DNA from 2 places in the Citrobacter sp. RHB25-C09 genome. Region 2 is predicted to be linked to the other one. Evidence: predicted binding sites of a transcription regulator. Region 2 holds the regulator's gene; the other holds the start of a gene.
The links. Region 2 encodes PurR, which represses purine synthesis genes. Its sites were predicted from a motif close to CANGCAAACGTTTGCNTG; they were not measured.

Region 1 (7,375 bases), 1.2 Mb from region 2:
CAGCCATTTAAGCCGCGTCACTCTGTTGGCCTGATAAGCGCTGCGCCATCAGGCACTGCAATTGCCGGATGGCGGCCTGACCGCCTTATCCGGCCTACAAATAACAGGCTCTTACAGCACCTTATGTGGGCCGAAGCATTCGTAATGAATGTTTTCGTTGTTCACGCCCAGCTCAACCAGTTGCTTCGCGGCAAACTGCATAAACCCGACCGGACCGCACAGGTAGAACTGCATATGTGGAGCGCTAATCGCCGCTTGCATCGCCGTCAGGTCCATCAAACCTTCGCTATTAAACGCACCGTTGGCGCGATCCGCTTCGTTCGGCACGCGATACCAGGTATGGGCGGTAAAGTTGGGCAGCGTTTTACCCAACTCGCTGACTTCATCGGCAAACGCATGAACGTCACCGTTTTCGGCTGCGTGGAACCAGTTAACCTGCGCGGTATGGTTCGCTTTGGCCAGCGTATCAAGCATTGCCAGCATCGGCGTTTGGCCAACGCCTGCGGAAATCAGTGAAACAGGGGTATCCTGCGCAACGGTCATAAAGAAGTCGCCCGCCGGAGCCGCTAAATGCACCACGTCACCGACATTTGCGTGGTTATGCAGCCAGTTAGAAACTTGACCGCCATCTTCGCGCTTAACGGCAATACGGTAACCCTTGCCATCCGGTTTACGCGTCAGTGAGTACTGACGAATTTCCTGATGCGGGAACCCTTCCGGCTTCAGCCAGACGCCCAGGTACTGGCCTGGCTGATATTCCGCGACGGCACCGCCGTCAACCGGTTCAAATTCAAAGCTGGTGATTAAGGCGCTGCGCGGGGTTTTGGCTACGATGCGGAATGGACGCGTACCTTCCCAGCCGCCAGTTTTACTGGCATTTTCGCTGTAGATCTGGGCCTCACGGTTAATAAATACATTTGCCAGAACACCATAGGCTTTTCCCCACGCGTCCAGAACTTCCTGACCCGGATTAAACATTTCGTCCAGCGTTGCTAACAGGTGCGTACCGACGATGTTGTACTGTTCAGGTTTGATCTGAAAGCTGGTGTGTTTCTGGGCGATTTTTTCCACTGCTGGCAGCAGCGCCGGCAGGTTTTCGAGATTGCTGGCATAGGCGGCAATCGCATTAAACAACGCTTCACGCTGATCGCCATTACGCTGGTTACTCATATTAAAAATTTCTTTGAGTTCAGGGTTATGAGCAAACATGCGATCGTAAAAATGGGCGGTCAGTTTCGGACCAGTTTCAACCAGCAGGGGAATCGTGGCCTTTACAGTAGCGATGGTTTGAGCGTCAAGCATACGGTCTTCCTTTATGTAAAACTTTAATAATGTATTTTAAATGCATCTTATAAAAAATATCCCTGCTTTGTAAATGGTTCTTTGTCATTTTGCGTTTCAAAAGTTACAACGTGAAAAATCTGCATCACAAAGCTGAAAAGAATTCCAATGAATTTCGTAAGGCCTTCATTCCGCAAAGCCTTATGTGGCATGAAGGTAATCGTTTGCGTAAATTCCTTTGTCAAGACCTGTTATCACAGAATGATTCAGTTATACTGTTGCCCGTTGTCCAATTGGACCGCCTTTTAAGGCCAAAATTTTATCGTTAGCTGAGTCAGGAGATGCGGATGTTAAAGCGTGAAATGAACATTGCCGATTATGATGCCGAACTGTGGCAGGCTATGGAGCAAGAAAAAGTACGTCAGGAAGAGCACATCGAACTGATCGCCTCCGAAAACTACACCAGCCCGCGCGTGATGCAGGCGCAGGGCTCTCAGCTGACCAACAAATACGCTGAAGGTTACCCGGGCAAGCGCTACTACGGCGGTTGCGAATACGTTGATATCGTTGAACAACTGGCTATCGACCGTGCTAAAGCGCTGTTTGGTGCGGACTATGCTAACGTTCAGCCGCACTCCGGCTCCCAGGCTAACTTCGCGGTCTACACCGCGCTGCTGCAACCGGGCGATACCGTTCTGGGTATGAACCTGGCGCAAGGCGGTCACCTGACTCACGGTTCTCCGGTTAACTTCTCCGGTAAACTGTATAACATCATCCCTTACGGTATCGATGAGTCCGGCAAAATTGACTATGACGAAATGGCGACGCTGGCGCAGACTCACAAGCCGAAGATGATCATCGGCGGCTTCTCCGCTTACTCCGGTATTGTTGACTGGGCTAAAATGCGTGAAATCGCAGACAGCATCGGTGCGTACCTGTTCGTGGATATGGCGCACGTTGCAGGTCTTATCGCCGCTGACGTCTACCCGAACCCGGTTCCGCATGCCCACGTTGTGACCACGACTACCCACAAAACCCTGGCGGGTCCGCGCGGTGGTCTGATCCTGGCCAAAGGCGGCGATGAAGAGCTGTATAAAAAACTGAACTCTGCGGTATTCCCAAGCGCCCAGGGCGGCCCGCTGATGCATGTGATTGCCGGTAAAGCGGTAGCACTGAAAGAAGCGATGGAGCCAGAGTTCAAAGTCTACCAGCAGCAGGTTGCGAAAAACGCCAAAGCGATGGTTGAAGTGTTCCTGAGCCGTGGTTACAAAGTGGTTTCTGGCGGTACTGAAAACCACCTGTTCCTGCTGGATCTGGTTGATAAAAACCTGACTGGTAAAGAAGCAGACGCAGCGCTGGGCCGTGCGAACATCACCGTCAACAAAAACAGCGTACCAAACGATCCGAAGAGCCCGTTTGTAACCTCCGGCATTCGTATCGGTTCTCCTGCTGTGACTCGCCGTGGCTTTAAAGAAGCGGAAGTGAAAGAGCTGGCTGGCTGGATGTGTGACATCCTGGACAATATCAATGATGAAGCGGTGATTGAGCGCATCAAAGGTAAAGTTCTGGATATCTGCGCGCGCTTCCCGGTTTACGCGTAATTCCTTTCTGTTCGCGGATGGCGGTGTGTACGCCGCCATCCGGCTTCTGCTTTAGCATTTTTAACATTCTCTCTCTTCCTTTCTCCCGCCGTTTAAATGTTAATTTAATGTTTACTTGCCAGGCTGCCCGTTTATCGCCAGACTATCGCCTCCATAAGGGAGGGAATCATGGTCCTGCACTCCACGCGCTGGTTGGCGCTCGGTTATTTCACCTATTTTTTTAGCTACGGTATTTTTCTTCCTTTCTGGAGCGTCTGGCTCAAAGGACTTGGACTGACGCCGGAAACTATCGGTTTACTGCTGGGCGCAGGACTGGTGGCGCGTTTTCTCGGAAGCCTGATCATCGCTCCTCGGGTCAGCGATCCCTCACGACTGATCGCTGCTCTGCGCATTCTCGCACTGTTGACGCTGGTCTTTGCGCTGGCGTTCTGGTTCGGCACCCATGTCGCGTGGCTGATGGTGGTGATGGTGGGCTTTAACCTCTTTTTCTCCCCTCTGGTGCCGCTGACGGACGCCCTGGCCAATACCTGGCAAAAGCAGATCACCATGGATTATGGTCGGGTACGTCTGTGGGGATCGATCGCCTTCGTGATTGGCTCCGCACTGACCGGTAAGCTGGTCAGTCTGTACGACTACCGGGCGATTCTGGCGCTGTTGACCTTAGGTGTCGCCTCGATGCTGTTAGGGATGCTGATCCGACCCAGCGTGCTGCCGCAGGGGCAGAGCCGGCATCAGGAGAGCGCCGGTTGGCCAGCCTGGCGTTCGCTTGTAACGCAGAGCTGGCGCTTTCTGGCCTGCGTTTGCCTGTTGCAAGGGGCGCATGCCGCTTATTATGGCTTCAGCGCGATCTACTGGCAGGGGGCGGGGTATTCCGCGTCGGCAGTCGGTTATCTCTGGTCGCTGGGGGTCGTGGCTGAAGTGATCATCTTTGCCCTGAGCAATAAACTGTTCCGCCGTTTCAGTGCCCGCGACCTGCTGTTGCTCTCTGCGGTTTGTGGGGTGATTCGTTGGGGGCTGATGGGCTGGACTACAGCCCTTCCGTGGCTGGTCGTGGTGCAAATCCTCCACTGTGGCACCTTTACCGTTTGCCACCTGGCGGCGATGCGTTATATCGCCGCGCGGCAGGGAAGTGAAGTCATTCGTTTGCAGGCGGTCTATTCCGCCGTCGCGATGGGCGGCAGTATCGCCATCATGACTGTTTTTGCCGGGTTCCTCTATCAGTACCTGGGTAACGGTGTTTTCTGGGTGATGGCGCTGGTGGCATTACCTGCCATTGTGCTGAGGCCAAAAGTGCAGGCCTCAGCCTGATTCCAGAATTTTACGGATCTGCTGCTGCTGATGTTCAGACAGCGCCTGCGTGGTATGAATGAGCGGCGGCGAAAAGAGCGGCAGCGGCGTGGTATACGGCGTCACGATTAGCGCCACGCCACGCGGCGCGCCCTCGTGCTGGTAGGTCTGCATCGGCATTGTTCTGATATTGAGCGGCAGCAACGTCAGTTCCCGCAGCTGCTGCTCGATCTGGCTTTCCAGTTCGCTATCCTCTCCGGTCAGTAAAACGATCTGTTTTTCATGCAAGTCATTCTCTTGCATGAGCCAGGCGCCAAAGATCACCGCCACCAGCCCGATCTCTTCTTCGGAAAACTGCGTGTCATATTCCTCAGCAAAACCGTCTAAGGCATCGCGGGTCGTGCGCATCAGGCGTGGGTAAAGCCGCGCGAATTCGTCAGGGAGTGTGTTGTCAATCCCGATGGAAAACAGGCTGCGGTTCAGCGCCTGGGCAAGGTGAATGTAAAGCTGATCGTGTAGCCCCTGCTCATCATTGAAGCGCACCTGTCCCCGTTCGCGAAAACGCAGGACCAGACGCGTAATTGCCAGGCGAAGTCGACGGTCTTTCTGATGACTATCGCGGATCGGATCCGGAATACGAATCATCAAAAAGAGCAGAGCCATAAACAACGATTCGTTAAATGGCGCATTTTGCATCACTCGCCGCTGCCAGTGGCGACCAATTTCCTGAGCAAGAAGGTATTCATCGCACGACTGGGCCCAGTGCTGTTGCACAGGGGTAAATTCCGGCGAGATACCCGCATGATGCTGCAACAGGCAATACTGCAAATAGAGACGCAGAAACTGAATATCACGACACTCAAACGTTTTTTGCAGGCGACGACCGCAGAGATTAATCAGCGCGTGTAGATTAGTGTCGTCATACAGCGTGCGCAGAATCTTCCTCTGCTTCAGCTCAGTCTTTAATGCCGGCGTAAAGTGTTGGTTGATATAGGTCGGGCATAAGCGTAATCCGCGTCTGAGCCAGTGCAGCAGGCAGAGACGCTGGTTAAGCGCGGTACCTTCAATCTGATAGCTCCCATCATGGCCTGCGACAATGCTAAGCTGATGATAACGCTGGATCTCTATACCCGTTTCGGTGATATCCGCATGGGCAATAGCATCATCGACGCCATTTAGCGCACTGATTGTTTCAGCGGTGACACTCTGTCCCGGCTGGAAAAGCGTCAGCAATAGCTGGCAACGGCGCTGGGGAGCGGAAAGTACAGATGGTGGAGCAAGCGTTGGCATCATCTGTCGGGCCTCCCGTAAGTAAGTCTCATAAGAATAGCTAAAGATTTTCCTCTGCCATTACGAATGAAATGCTTTGCTTCAGGAATGCAGGAGAAGGTCACAGAATTTTTTACAGCAGGCGATGAAAAAGGAAGTTGAACGCAGCGACATAACACTATTTTTCGCTGTTTTATTTGGTGGTGAAATGCGAAAAGCCCCGCGATCTATCGCGGGGCTGGGTGGGAAGGTGATCGCTAGCGATGGCTACGCTGGCTGAGCGTTAACCCGACGTCGCCGCCAGGGTGTACCGCCAGCAGTGTCTCTTTCGAATACCCGCTTTCGCTCATCAGGCAGGCGCAGGCGGCATCAAAAAGCGCAATCACCAGCATAATCGAGGTGGTGGCGAGCATATTCAGTGGGTCCGCTTCACGCTGCACGCCCGTAGAAATCACCAGCCGCGATGCTTTGGCAATGGCAGAGTCGGCGTTTTCTGTCACGCTGAGTATCGGCACGTTTTTCGCAGCAAGTCCGGGCAGTAAACGGGTTAGTTCATCCGAATTACCGCCGCGAGATAGCATAATGACCAGATCGTTGTCGCGTAAAAAACCCAGATCGCCGTGAGCGGCGTCGGTGGCGTTGAGGTAGATGGCCGGGCGCTCAACGCAGGCCAGCATATGGGCAATTTTACGCGCCGCAACCCCCGAGGTCCCTACACCGGTGACGACGATCTTTCCCGTACACCCGCGCAATTCCGCCATGAGAGCATTCCATTCAGGTTCGCTTAAATGGTCACTCAAACCCGCCAGCGCTTCGCTGTATAGCGTCCAGGTTGCGGTAGCCTGCTGCCACGCGCTCGTCATGCGTCCCCCTGCATCAGTTGGCGGTACTTAATATGATCCTGATACATCTGGTGGAACACCTGATACTTCCGGTCGTAATACTGCTTAATGAGGTTGGTCTGCGGGGTGACCGTTTTTCCAATACGACTCATCGCCGACATTGCTTCCGGGAGGGTATCGAAGACGCCTGCCGCAATGGTGCCCATCATTGCACCGCCCAGCAGCATCGCTTCACTCTCTTCAGGCAGCAGCATAGCGCAACCGGTCGCGTTGGCATGCTCCTGAACAAAGATCGGGTTCTTCGTACCGCCGCCGCTCGCCATGATGGTGTCGATGCTGTACCCGCTCTGGTTCATTGTCTCAATGATATGGCGGGTGCCGAGCGCGATGGCCTGGATGGTAGCCAGATACTGCAACGCCATATCCTCCGGTGTGCGGGATAGTTTTAGCCCGCTGATTGCACCGGTGAGCGTCGGGTTAGCACGCGGCGAACGGTTGCCGTGAAAGTAGGGCAGGATATGAATATCGCGGGTTAAAAAGGCGATATTCTCCGGCTCTCCCGCCATTTTGCGTAACAGCGCGTTCAGGATTTCGTAAATGGTTTGCCCTTGTGATTTTGCCTGCGCCAGCAGCGTCTCATAGCATGGGTGCGACTGAATAATATGGTCGATGAGCGCCCCGGTCGCCGACTGACCGCCTTCATTGAGCCAGTATTCCGGCAGCACCGCCGAATAGTAAGGTCCCCAGACGCCGCCAATAAAGCGCGGCTCTTTCGATATCGCCATATGTCCCGTTGAGGTACCGCCAATCAGAGCAACACGGCGGTCAAAGTCGGCTACTTCGCCCGAGACGCCGCAGGCACCGAGCGTACCGAGGGTACCGGCATGGGCGTCAATAATGGAGACGCTAACGGCGGTGCCCGGAACCAGCCCCATTTCGCTGGCAGCGCGCTGAGAAAGGCCGTGCCCGAGCGGTTCCCCCATGGTTTTGACGTAGCGGCCGATTTTTGCCGCATCGTGTTGCAGGAGATCTTCCAGACCAATCTCGCGGAAATAACTGGCGTCCCATTTATCTTCATGGCCCATGTACGTCCAT
Region 2 (10,266 bases):
TCCGTGTCCGAACAGAATGGCGGGAAGCCAGATCGAGGTGCCGATCGCCACGGCCGCCATGTCGGTGGCACTATAGCCACCGGCCATAACCGTATCGACAAACCCCATTGCGGTTTGGGCGACTTGCGCAAGAATCACCGGAATTGCCAGAGCCAATAACTGACGCGCTTCGCTAATATACTTCTGCACGTGAACACCTATAGAATTGTTTTTATTTATGAGACTAAAAAAGCCGCCACGTGTGGCAGCAAGAAGAAGATGCAGGGGAAATTTCAGTCTATTGTAGCGAGGAATGCATAATTCTCCAGTGAAAAAACACCTTGACCGGGTGCTTTACTGGCAACCTGATTTTCCAACTGTTATTGTTGCAGGCAGAAATGTATTAACTGAATTCAGGAGTTGCAGTTATGTTTACGGGTATTGTTCAGGGCACCGCCAAAGTGGTGTCAATTGATGAAAAACCAAATTTTCGCACCCATGTAGTGGAATTACCTGAACACATGCTGGACGCTCTGGAAACGGGCGCATCGGTGGCGCATAACGGCTGCTGCCTGACCGTGACAGAAATAAATGGCAATCTCATCAGTTTTGATCTGATGAAAGAGACACTGCGAATAACGAATCTCGGTGAGTTGAAGGTCGGCGACCGCGTTAATGTTGAGCGTGCAGCCAAATTTAGCGATGAAATTGGCGGACACTTGATGTCCGGGCATATCATCACTACCGCTGAAATTTCGAAGATCTTAACCTCCGAAAACAACCGTCAAATCTGGTTTAAAATCCAGGATCCCACGTTGATGAAATATATCCTGTATAAAGGATTTATTGGCATTGACGGTATTAGCTTAACTGTCGGCGAAGTGACGCCAACACGTTTCTGTGTACATCTCATTCCGGAAACACTGGAGCGCACTACGCTGGGTAAGAAAAAGCTGGGCGCACGGGTCAATATTGAAATTGATCCGCAGACGCAGGCCGTAGTGGACACGGTCGAACGCGTGCTGGCGGCGCGCGAAATGGTGGTGGTGAAACACGAGAGTGAAGCCTAGGGGAATTTTCGCCCCTGCATAACAGCGGGGGCAAAACGACTAGCGAGGAACACGCAAACCGTTTTCAACGCCGCGAGAGAAAACCACCTGCCAGAGTTGAATATCACGGGCCCGGAACGCACCGGCGCAGGCATTCAGATAATAGCTGAACATCCGTTTAAAACGTTCAGAATAGTGTTCCGCGATTTCCGGCCATGTGGCGATGAAACGCTCATGCCACGCCATCAGAGTCTTGTCGTAATCCGCACCGAAGTTGTGCCAGTCCTCCATGATAAAATGCGCTTCACTGGCATTGGCGATTTGGCGCACAGAGGGAAGGCAGCCATTCGGGAAGATATATTTATTGATCCACGGGTCGACGTTATTATCCGTTTTCTTCGAACCAATAGTATGCAGCAGGAAAAGACCGTCAGGTTTTAAATTGCGGTCGACCACGTTGAAATACGTTGGATAATTCTTCGGTCCGACATGTTCGAACATACCCACCGAGACAATGCGGTCAAACTGGTCATCCAGGTCCCGATAATCCTGGAGTAGAATCGTCACATCCAGCCCGGCGCACCGCGCCTGCGCCATTTTTTGCTGTTCAGCGGAAATGGTCACGCCTACGACGCTAACCCCATAGTGGCTGGCCATATAGTGTGACAGACCGCCCCAGCCGCAGCCGATATCCAGCACGCGCATACCAGGCCGCAAATGCAGCTTCTCACAGATCAGTTTCAGTTTTTCGCGTTGTGCTGACTCGAGCGAGTCCGTGTCTTTCCAGTAGGCGCAGGAATACTGCATATAAGGATCAAGCATACGACTGAAAAGGTCATTACCGAGATCGTAATGTTCTTTACCAACTATCCAGGCGCGCTTTTTACTTTGTAAATTGAACAGGCGTGCGCCAGCGATGCGGAGCGTATCTTTAAAGTGGCGGGGTAGTTGGCCTTCCAGTCCGGCCCGTAAAACCTTACTGAAAAAGATGTCCAGTCGTTCGCATTCCCACCAGCCGTCCATGTAGCTCTCACCCAGACCCAGTGACCCCTCTTGTAATACACGTTTGAAAAATTTGGGGTTCGTAACCTGTATGTCTGCGGGAGAGGAACCGTTTATGGTGATACCCGCACGGCTTAATAATTCGTTGGTGATCCGGTACCAGTCGTCATCCGGAACGCTGACTTCTTCTATACACGATGAGCTCATAGTTTCTCCATCACTGGTCGGTGATTAGAACCTTAAAACAGCGTAGACGCTTTTTAGGCTTTGTGAGAAATCTCACGGAATATTTCGCGAGTCTATTAATCGACGTAGAGCAGAGGAAAGGAGGAAACCTTGCCGAATAGGCCATCCATGGTGAAACGGGAACGCTCCGGTTCCCGTTAATACATAATTATTTTCGTATTTTTAACAACCGAGATTTAGTATAGGCCTCAAAATCTGATGATTCAATCAAAAATTGTTAGGTGGCTAATCAATATAAAATATCATTGATATCAATGAGATTCGCTATGGGCAATCTCTGCTGCGTGGTCGTTTATCGGTTCGCAAGCCTGAGGCAGCGAACGCATTTTATAACCCAATCCTGCCAGCAGAACGGTCGTCAGCATGACACTGGTCGTTGTCAGCAGCGGCGTGCTGATAAGCCAGGATACGACCAGGCTTGCGAGGAAACACAGCCCCAGTTGCAGGGTGTTTTGCAAGGCCGCCGCCCGGCCTGTCGCCTGAGGGAAAGGCCGCAGCGCTTCTGCCACTACGATGGGATAAATGGCACCGTTGGCAATTGCCATCACGCAGAACGGGATCAGAATCTCAGTCAGCGAAACGTTGTGAATAAAGCCAGCAGCCCAGGTGCCAACAACGCTTAGCGCATAGACCACCAGCAACCAGGGGAGTAACTGCTTGCCTTGCCATTTTTGCAGGGCGGCGCGACAGCCGTAACCGCCAATCAAAAACGCAATGGTCTGCGGCACGTAGCTAAGACCTATTACCGCGGGGCTGTAGCCCATTTCACTGAGAATAAACGGCGAACCGGTAAGCCAGGCAAAGAAACTGGCTGAACATGCGGCATAAATTAATACATTGCCCCGGTAGGTTTTCGAACGCAGAAGCGTGGTGAAGGTCAGTTTCTCGTGGTTATCATGACGTGCTTTACTGGACGGCTTCAGACGCAACGCTGGCAGCATCAGAATAAGGGTAATAGCGAACAGCGTGGCAAAAATGGCCTGCCAGGAGAAATGGGTCAGGATCCAACTGCCCAGCAGCGGTGCCAGGGCTGGAGATAACCCGACCAACGGCATAATCGTGGCGAAAATGCGGTTAATTTTCTGCGAGGGATAGTAATCCGTAACCAGAGCCTGCCAGATAACCGTTGCCGCACAGACGCCAACGGCCTGGATAAAGCGCAGGACGAGCAGCCCGGTTGCGCTTTCAACCCATAACATCCCCAAACTGCCCACCGCAAAAATCGACAGGCCCAACAGGAGAATTGGCTTACGTCCGTAGCGGTCCGAAAGCGGTCCCCACAGCAGTTGCGCCACCGCAAAGCCGGCTAAGAACAGGCTCAGGCTGGCACTGACCGCGGAGGCTGGGGTTTGCAGGTCAGACTGGATGGTGGCAAAAGCCGGCAGATACATATCCGTCGCCAGAAAACCCAACACGCTGAGTCCTGCCAGCCACACTAAAAACCCTTTTCCAGGTTGCATACATGTTCTCTTAATTAACCTAATGACAATGCGGCAGAGTGTAGGGAGTGTATTTCTGCTTGTGAAACGGTAATATTTGGACATTGCATTCAAAAATTTTGCAGGCAGATTATGTGGTCAGAATACGCACTGGAAGTGGTCGATGCTGTCGCGCGCAACGGCAGCTTTAGTTCAGCGGCGCAAGAGTTACACCGTGTTCCTTCTGCGGTCAGTTACACCGTGCGTCAGCTTGAAGAATGGCTGGCAGTCCCGCTTTTTGAGCGGCGTCATCGGGATGTCGTATTAACGCCCGCTGGCGCGTGGTTTTTGAAAGAAGGCCGTTCTGTTATCAAAAAAATGCAGGACACACGGCAACAGTGTCAGCAGATTGCTAACGGCTGGCGCGGGCAATTGCCGATCGCGGTGGACAATATTGTTCGCCCGGAACGCACCCAGCAAATGATCGTTGATTTCTATCGCCATTTTGATGACGTAGAGTTACTGGTTTTTCAGGAGGTTTTCAACGGTGTGTGGGACGCGCTTTCTGATGGCAGGGTAGAGCTTGCTATCGGTGCAACGCAGGCGATACCCGTTGGGGGACGCTACACCTTCCGTGATATGGGGATGCTGAGCTGGAGTTGCGTGGTAGCAAAGCAGCATCCCTTAGCGGCGATGCGCGGCCCCCTGAGTGATGACACTCTGCGCAACTGGCCATCACTGGTGCTGGAGGATACGTCGCGTACCCTGCCAAAACGCGTGACCTGGCTACTTGATAACCAAAGGCGGATGGTCGTTCCGGACTGGAACTCTTCGGCGACCTGCATTTCTGCCGGGCTGTGCATCGGCATGGTGCCCACGCATTTTGCTAAACCGCGGCTTAATGACGGACAGTGGGTGGCACTGGAACTGGAGAATCCGTTCCCGGATGCGGCATGCTGCCTGACATGGCAGCAGAACGATACCTCACCTGCGCTTGCCTGGCTGCTGGACTATCTGGGAGACAGCGAAACGCTGAACAGAGAGTGGTTGCGGGAGCCGGAAGAGACTCCCGCAGTAAAGAATTAACGACGATAGTCGCGGAACGGACCATCCGCAACGGAACGACGTTCAATGAGGCGCGGATGAACTTCGATAGACTGCGACTCTTCGCGTTTGTTGACGATACGGTCTAACAGCATATTAAAGGCGGTTTCACCCAGTGAATCTTTTGGCTGATGGATCGTCGTTAATGCCGGCGTAAAGAAGCGGGCGTTACGCACATTATCATAACCGATCAGCGAAATGTCCTGCGGCACGCGCAGTCCCATCTCATCCGCAGCGCAAAGCGCGCCCATCGCCATAATATCACCGCCGCAAAAGACCGCCGTTGGGCGATGCGACTGCGACAGGATCTGCTGCATGGCGCGGTAACCGGATTCCGGCTCAAAATCACCCTGAACAATCCAGTTTTCCGGAACCTTGATCAGTGCTTCTTCCATCGCCTTCATAAAACCGGCCAGACGTCCGGCACCGGTATTTCGCTCCATCGGCCCCGGAATGACGCCGATCTCTCGATGACCGCGATCGACAAGATAACGACCCGCCATATAGCCGCCCTCAAAGGCGTTATCAATCACCGTATCGGTAAAATCTGCTTTGGCTTCGCCCCAGTCCATTACCACCATTGGGATATGGCGATACTCTTCGAGCATGGAAAGCAGGGGCTCCGGGTACTCAGAGCACATCACCAGCAGGCCGTCGACGCGTTTCTGCGCCATCATTGAGAGATAGGCCTGCTGTTTTTCGAGGCTATTCCATGCATTACCCAGAATCAGGGTGTAGCCTTTCTGGAAGCAGTTTTTTTCCACGGCTTCAATAATTTCTGCAAAATACGCAGCTTCGCTACTGGTCGCCAACAGTCCAATAGACTTGGTGTGGTTCACCTTCAGGCTACGGGCAACGGCGCTGGGGGAATAGTGCAATTCTTTGATTGCCGCCCACACCGCATTGCGTGTTTCTTCAGCGACGAAACGCGTCTTGTTAATTACGTGTGATACGGTTGTAGTGGAAACGTTTGCTCGCTTCGCTACATCTTTAATTGTTGCCATTACATCTCACTCCAGACCCTAACCCGATCGTTAAACTACGTTAAGTAAACGTTTGCCTTCACACACCCCGATCGCAACATCAGGGTTGCGGCACGCCGGGAAAACGACACGGAACGACAGGAAGGGGTCAATGGCCAGTACGCTAAATTAGTAAGCGTGGAATTCTGGCTGATCTTAACGAAAAGGGGAAGTGCTAAAAACAGATATCACTCTAAATCGTGGGAGATTTTTACTCAGAAGTGTGTAAAAATGCGCTATATCACTTTTTGTGTGGGAATAAAAAGGAGAAAAGTTGATGAGTACCGATCTTAAGTTTTCCGTAGTGACCACAGTTATTGTTCTGGCCCTGATCGTTGCGGGTGGTTTGACGGCAGCACTGCACTGATTCACCGAGAGGGAGCATGCGCTCCCTCATACCTTCCTGCCAATATCCCTGTCTGAATTGTTATCTAATCTGCAATAGTCTTTTGTACTTTTGTTAATTTCATTTTTTTGTGATTGATGTCATGCTTTTCACTCATACATGAGCATCGCGTTTCAACGCGAAGAGGCGGAGCAATCAACACATGAAAATTAATTATCCGTTACTGGCGCTGGCAATCGGTGCGTTTGGTATAGGAACTACAGAATTCTCACCGATGGGCTTATTGCCCGTCATCGCTAATGGCGTCGGCGTGTCAATACCGGCAGCGGGGATGTTGATCAGCGCTTATGCCGTTGGAGTAATGGTCGGCGCGCCGCTGATGACGCTGCTGCTTTCACATCGTGGACGTCGTAACGCGCTGATCTTTTTGATGGCAATCTTTACACTTGGCAATGTGCTTTCTGCTATTTCGCCAGATTACACCACGCTGATGCTGTCGCGGATTCTGACCAGCCTTAACCACGGCGCGTTCTTCGGGCTGGGCTCTGTTGTTGCTGCGAGTGTAGTCCCGAAACATAAACAGGCCAGCGCGGTGGCAACCATGTTTATGGGGCTGACCATCGCCAATATCGGTGGCGTCCCCGCAGCGACCTGGCTGGGTGAAACTATCGGCTGGCGCATGTCGTTTATGGCAACCGCCGGTCTGGGCGTTATCTCCATGGTGAGTCTGTTCTTCTCATTGCCGAAAGGCGGAGCGGGCACGCGTCCGGAAGTGAAAAAAGAACTGGCAGTTTTAATGCGCCCACAGGTGTTGTCTGCCTTAATGACCACAGTGCTGGGTGCGGGCGCCATGTTCACACTTTACACCTATATCGCACCTGTGCTGCACAGTATTACCAACGCAACCCCTGCGTTTGTCACCGGAATGCTCGTCCTGATTGGTGTGGGTTTTTCAATCGGTAATTATCTTGGCGGGAAACTGGCCGACCGTTCGGTTAATGGTACATTGAAGGGCTTTCTGTTGCTTCTGATGGTGATCATGCTGGCAATACCGTTTCTCGCGAAGAGTGAGTGGGGGGCGGCCGTCAGTATGGTGGTTTGGGGCGCGGCAACATTTGCCGTCGTGCCGCCGCTTCAGATGCGAGTCATGCGTGTCGCACACGAAGCGCCTGGTCTTTCTTCCTCTGTGAACATAGGCGCATTTAACCTGGGAAATGCGTTAGGTGCAGCAGCAGGCGGGGCGGTGATCTCCGGCGGATTAGGCTATAGCTTTGTCCCGGTCATGGGGGCGATTGTCGCAGGGCTGGCACTGTTACTGGTGTTTGTATCAGCGAGAAAACAGCCTCAGGCAGAGTGTGTTGCCAGCTAAATAAAAATGCCTGATGGCAGCGTTAGCGCCATCAGGCATTTAACAGATTATGCAGCGAAGTTTTTCGCGACAAACTCCCAGTTCACCAGCGCCCAGAAGTTTTCCAGATAGCCAGGACGCGCATTACGATAGTCGATATAGTAGGCGTGTTCCCAGACATCAACGGTCATCAGCGGCGTGGCATCAGTCGTCAGCGGCGTACCGGCGTTTGACGTAGATACGATAGCCAGTTTCCCCTCTTTCCCTTTAACTAACCAGGTCCAGCCAGAGCCAAAGTTCTTAATGGCGGCATCGGTAAACTGTGCTTTAAATTCAGCAAAGCTACCGAAAGCAGCGGCAATGGCTTCAGCCAGCTTACCGGTCGGTTCACCCCCCGCGTTTGGTGCCAGGCAGTGCCAGTAGAAAGTGTGGTTCCAGACCTGAGCCGCGTTATTGAATACACCACCTTCAGAGCTACGCACGATCTCTTCCAGTGACTTTCCTTCAAACGCGGTGCCTTTAATCAGGTTGTTCAGATTGGTGACATACGTCTGGTGATGTTTACCGTAGTGATACTCCAGCGTTTCAGCCGAAATATGCGGCGCGAGGGCGTCTTTAGCATACGGTAGTGCAGGTAATTCGAACGACATTGCTTCTCTCCTTATTTTCCCGTCATGCTCCAGGCTGCAGATGCGTTAGCTGCACACGTTCACCCCAGCCACTTACAGTGATAAGCCACCGGGGATTCGAGTCACTCCCTTGCTGCCATTCTGCACCCCAAACCATTCAGGGATTTAAAATTATACATTCGCACAATAACCCTATTGTACGTAAGGATAGGGTAGCAAATTGAAAGGTGTGGCAAAAGAAGAACTTACCCTGTTGACTGAACAACAGGGTAAGTTTTATCGAATGGTTTTAGGCGTCATAACCCGACGCGCGCCCACATAGTGGCGCTGCCAGTAGTCTTCGCTGAGGGAAGTGATCTGAATTTCCTGACCGCTGCGCGGCGACTGAATGAATTTTCCGTTACCGACATACACGCCGACATGATCTGCCGTTCCACGTCCCTGAGTGCGGAAAAACACCAGATCGCCATTCATTAATTCACCACGCTTAATCGGTGCCGCGTCACGCAGGTGATACATCTCGTTTGCGGTACGTGGAATACGGAATTTCACCAAATCCTTATAGGCATAATAGACCAGGCCACTGCAATCAAAACCGGTGCGCGGAGAAGTACCGCCCCAGTGATACGGCTTACCGATCTGGCTCATCAATTTGTTCATCGCCGTCGAGGTTGCCTTTTGCATTTTTACTTTATGCGCGTCGGCAATCGTCCCCGGCATGCTGCCTTTAACCTTTACGCAATGCGGCTTACGCCCTTTGCGCGGCGTGCATTTCTCTGTCCAGGTTACCGCTGCGGTTTTCTTGACCGCAGATTTCGCTTTGCGGCTGACGGTTTTGGTTTTTTTAGTAGAAGCGGCAGTGGGCTTTTTGCTGGAAGAGACGGTTTTAGTTTTAGCAGTGGTTTTACGGGAGGGCTTGCTGGCTGTTTTACTGGTTTTATTACTGGCTCTGGCCGTTACGGTACTTTTCTTTTTTTCAGATGCTTTTTTTGTATGTGTAACTTCAGATGTAGTGCTGGCGTGCCTTGAGCCATGTGCTGAAGGCAGAACGCAAATAGATGTAAAAAGTAAAGCACAGAGCGTGATCGAAATCCGGTTTATCCGCGCCACTGGCAGTCCTCGGTTAAGGCAGGTTGAATCATACCTGCGTGTGATTTACAAAACGTTAGGATTCTAATCTATAGAAACAACGATTGTTAATAGCTTTTATTGTTAAAAATAGTGTTTCGCTACTGAGTGCAAAAAAATTCATCAGCCAAAGTGGAATTTGATGCTCAAACCGACAATCTGTATATAACGGTGGCCTGAAGTGCTATTAGGAATGCAACTTTGGTCGTCAGACGATAAAATAGTAAACGTGATGAAAATGTTATTTTCCGATGTTGGTCTGACCCGCTACAATGTCAGTCAACTGCCGTAAAAGAAGTTAAGGAAGCAAGACAATGAGCACCACTATCGAAAAAATCCAGCGCCAGATCGCTGAAAACCCGATTCTCCTGTACATGAAGGGTTCACCAAAACTGCCAAGCTGCGGCTTCTCTGCCCAGGCTGTGCAGGCACTTTCCGCGTGTGGTGAGCGTTTTGCCTATGTGGATATTCTGCAAAACCCGGATATTCGCGCTGAACTGCCGAAATATGCTAACTGGCCGACTTTCCCACAACTGTGGGTAGATGGTGAACTGGTTGGCGGCTGCGACATTCTCATTGAAATGTACCAGCGCGGTGAGTTGCAGCAGTTGATTAAAGAAACTGCTGCAAAATACAAAACTGAAGAACCAGACGCAGAGTAATCTGTACCCGTTTTAAAGGAGCTTTTCCTGTCGTCAGGAAAGCTCCTTTTCACATCAATGCCTCTATCCCCAATCCAGCCCCTGTGGTGAACTGGTAAATCCCGCTTCCCGTAGCAGTGTAAACAGACTGGTCTGTCGTACTGGCTGATCGTTAACCTCAGTAAGCGTAAAACGTAGCCTTGGTTCGCGACGCAACGCGTCGGTTAGCGAACGGAAAATGTCAGCTGATGGCATAGCCTCTTTCTCCGTCCAGACAATCATTTTTTTTCCACCCTGGGCAAGATACAGTTTTAAAACGCCACCGCAAATGACAACAAAGGCGCCGTTACGTCG

Region 1: glyA (serine hydroxymethyltransferase) is a predicted target of PurR. The motif match lies at 1,495-1,512, and genes of this name have one in related genera.

The regions. Positions count from the first base shown of each region.
Region 1 is NZ_CP057483.1:3,217,524-3,224,898, reverse strand. It holds gene glnB (nitrogen regulatory protein P-II) at 1-11, shown strand, start outside; gene hmpA (NO-inducible flavohemoprotein) at 112-1,302, opposite strand; gene glyA (serine hydroxymethyltransferase) at 1,629-2,882, shown strand; gene HVY19_RS15145 (3-phenylpropionate MFS transporter) at 3,051-4,190, shown strand; gene csiE (stationary phase inducible protein CsiE) at 4,182-5,462, opposite strand; gene HVY19_RS15135 (SIS domain-containing protein) at 5,696-6,301, opposite strand; gene HVY19_RS15130 (FGGY-family carbohydrate kinase) at 6,298-7,375, opposite strand, start outside.
Region 2 is NZ_CP057483.1:2,026,093-2,036,358, forward strand. It holds gene mdtK (MdtK family multidrug efflux MATE transporter) at 1-189, opposite strand, end outside; gene HVY19_RS09445 (riboflavin synthase subunit alpha) at 408-1,049, shown strand; gene cfa (cyclopropane fatty acyl phospholipid synthase) at 1,089-2,237, opposite strand; gene punC (purine nucleoside transporter PunC) at 2,528-3,736, opposite strand; gene punR (DNA-binding transcriptional activator PunR) at 3,848-4,780, shown strand; gene purR (HTH-type transcriptional repressor PurR) at 4,777-5,802, opposite strand; gene HVY19_RS09470 (YnhF family membrane protein) at 6,098-6,187, shown strand; gene HVY19_RS09475 (MFS transporter) at 6,369-7,535, shown strand; gene sodB (superoxide dismutase [Fe]) at 7,583-8,164, opposite strand; gene HVY19_RS09485 (C40 family peptidase) at 8,420-9,253, opposite strand; gene grxD (monothiol glutaredoxin 4) at 9,586-9,933, shown strand; gene HVY19_RS09495 (ATP-dependent helicase) at 9,997-10,266, opposite strand, start outside.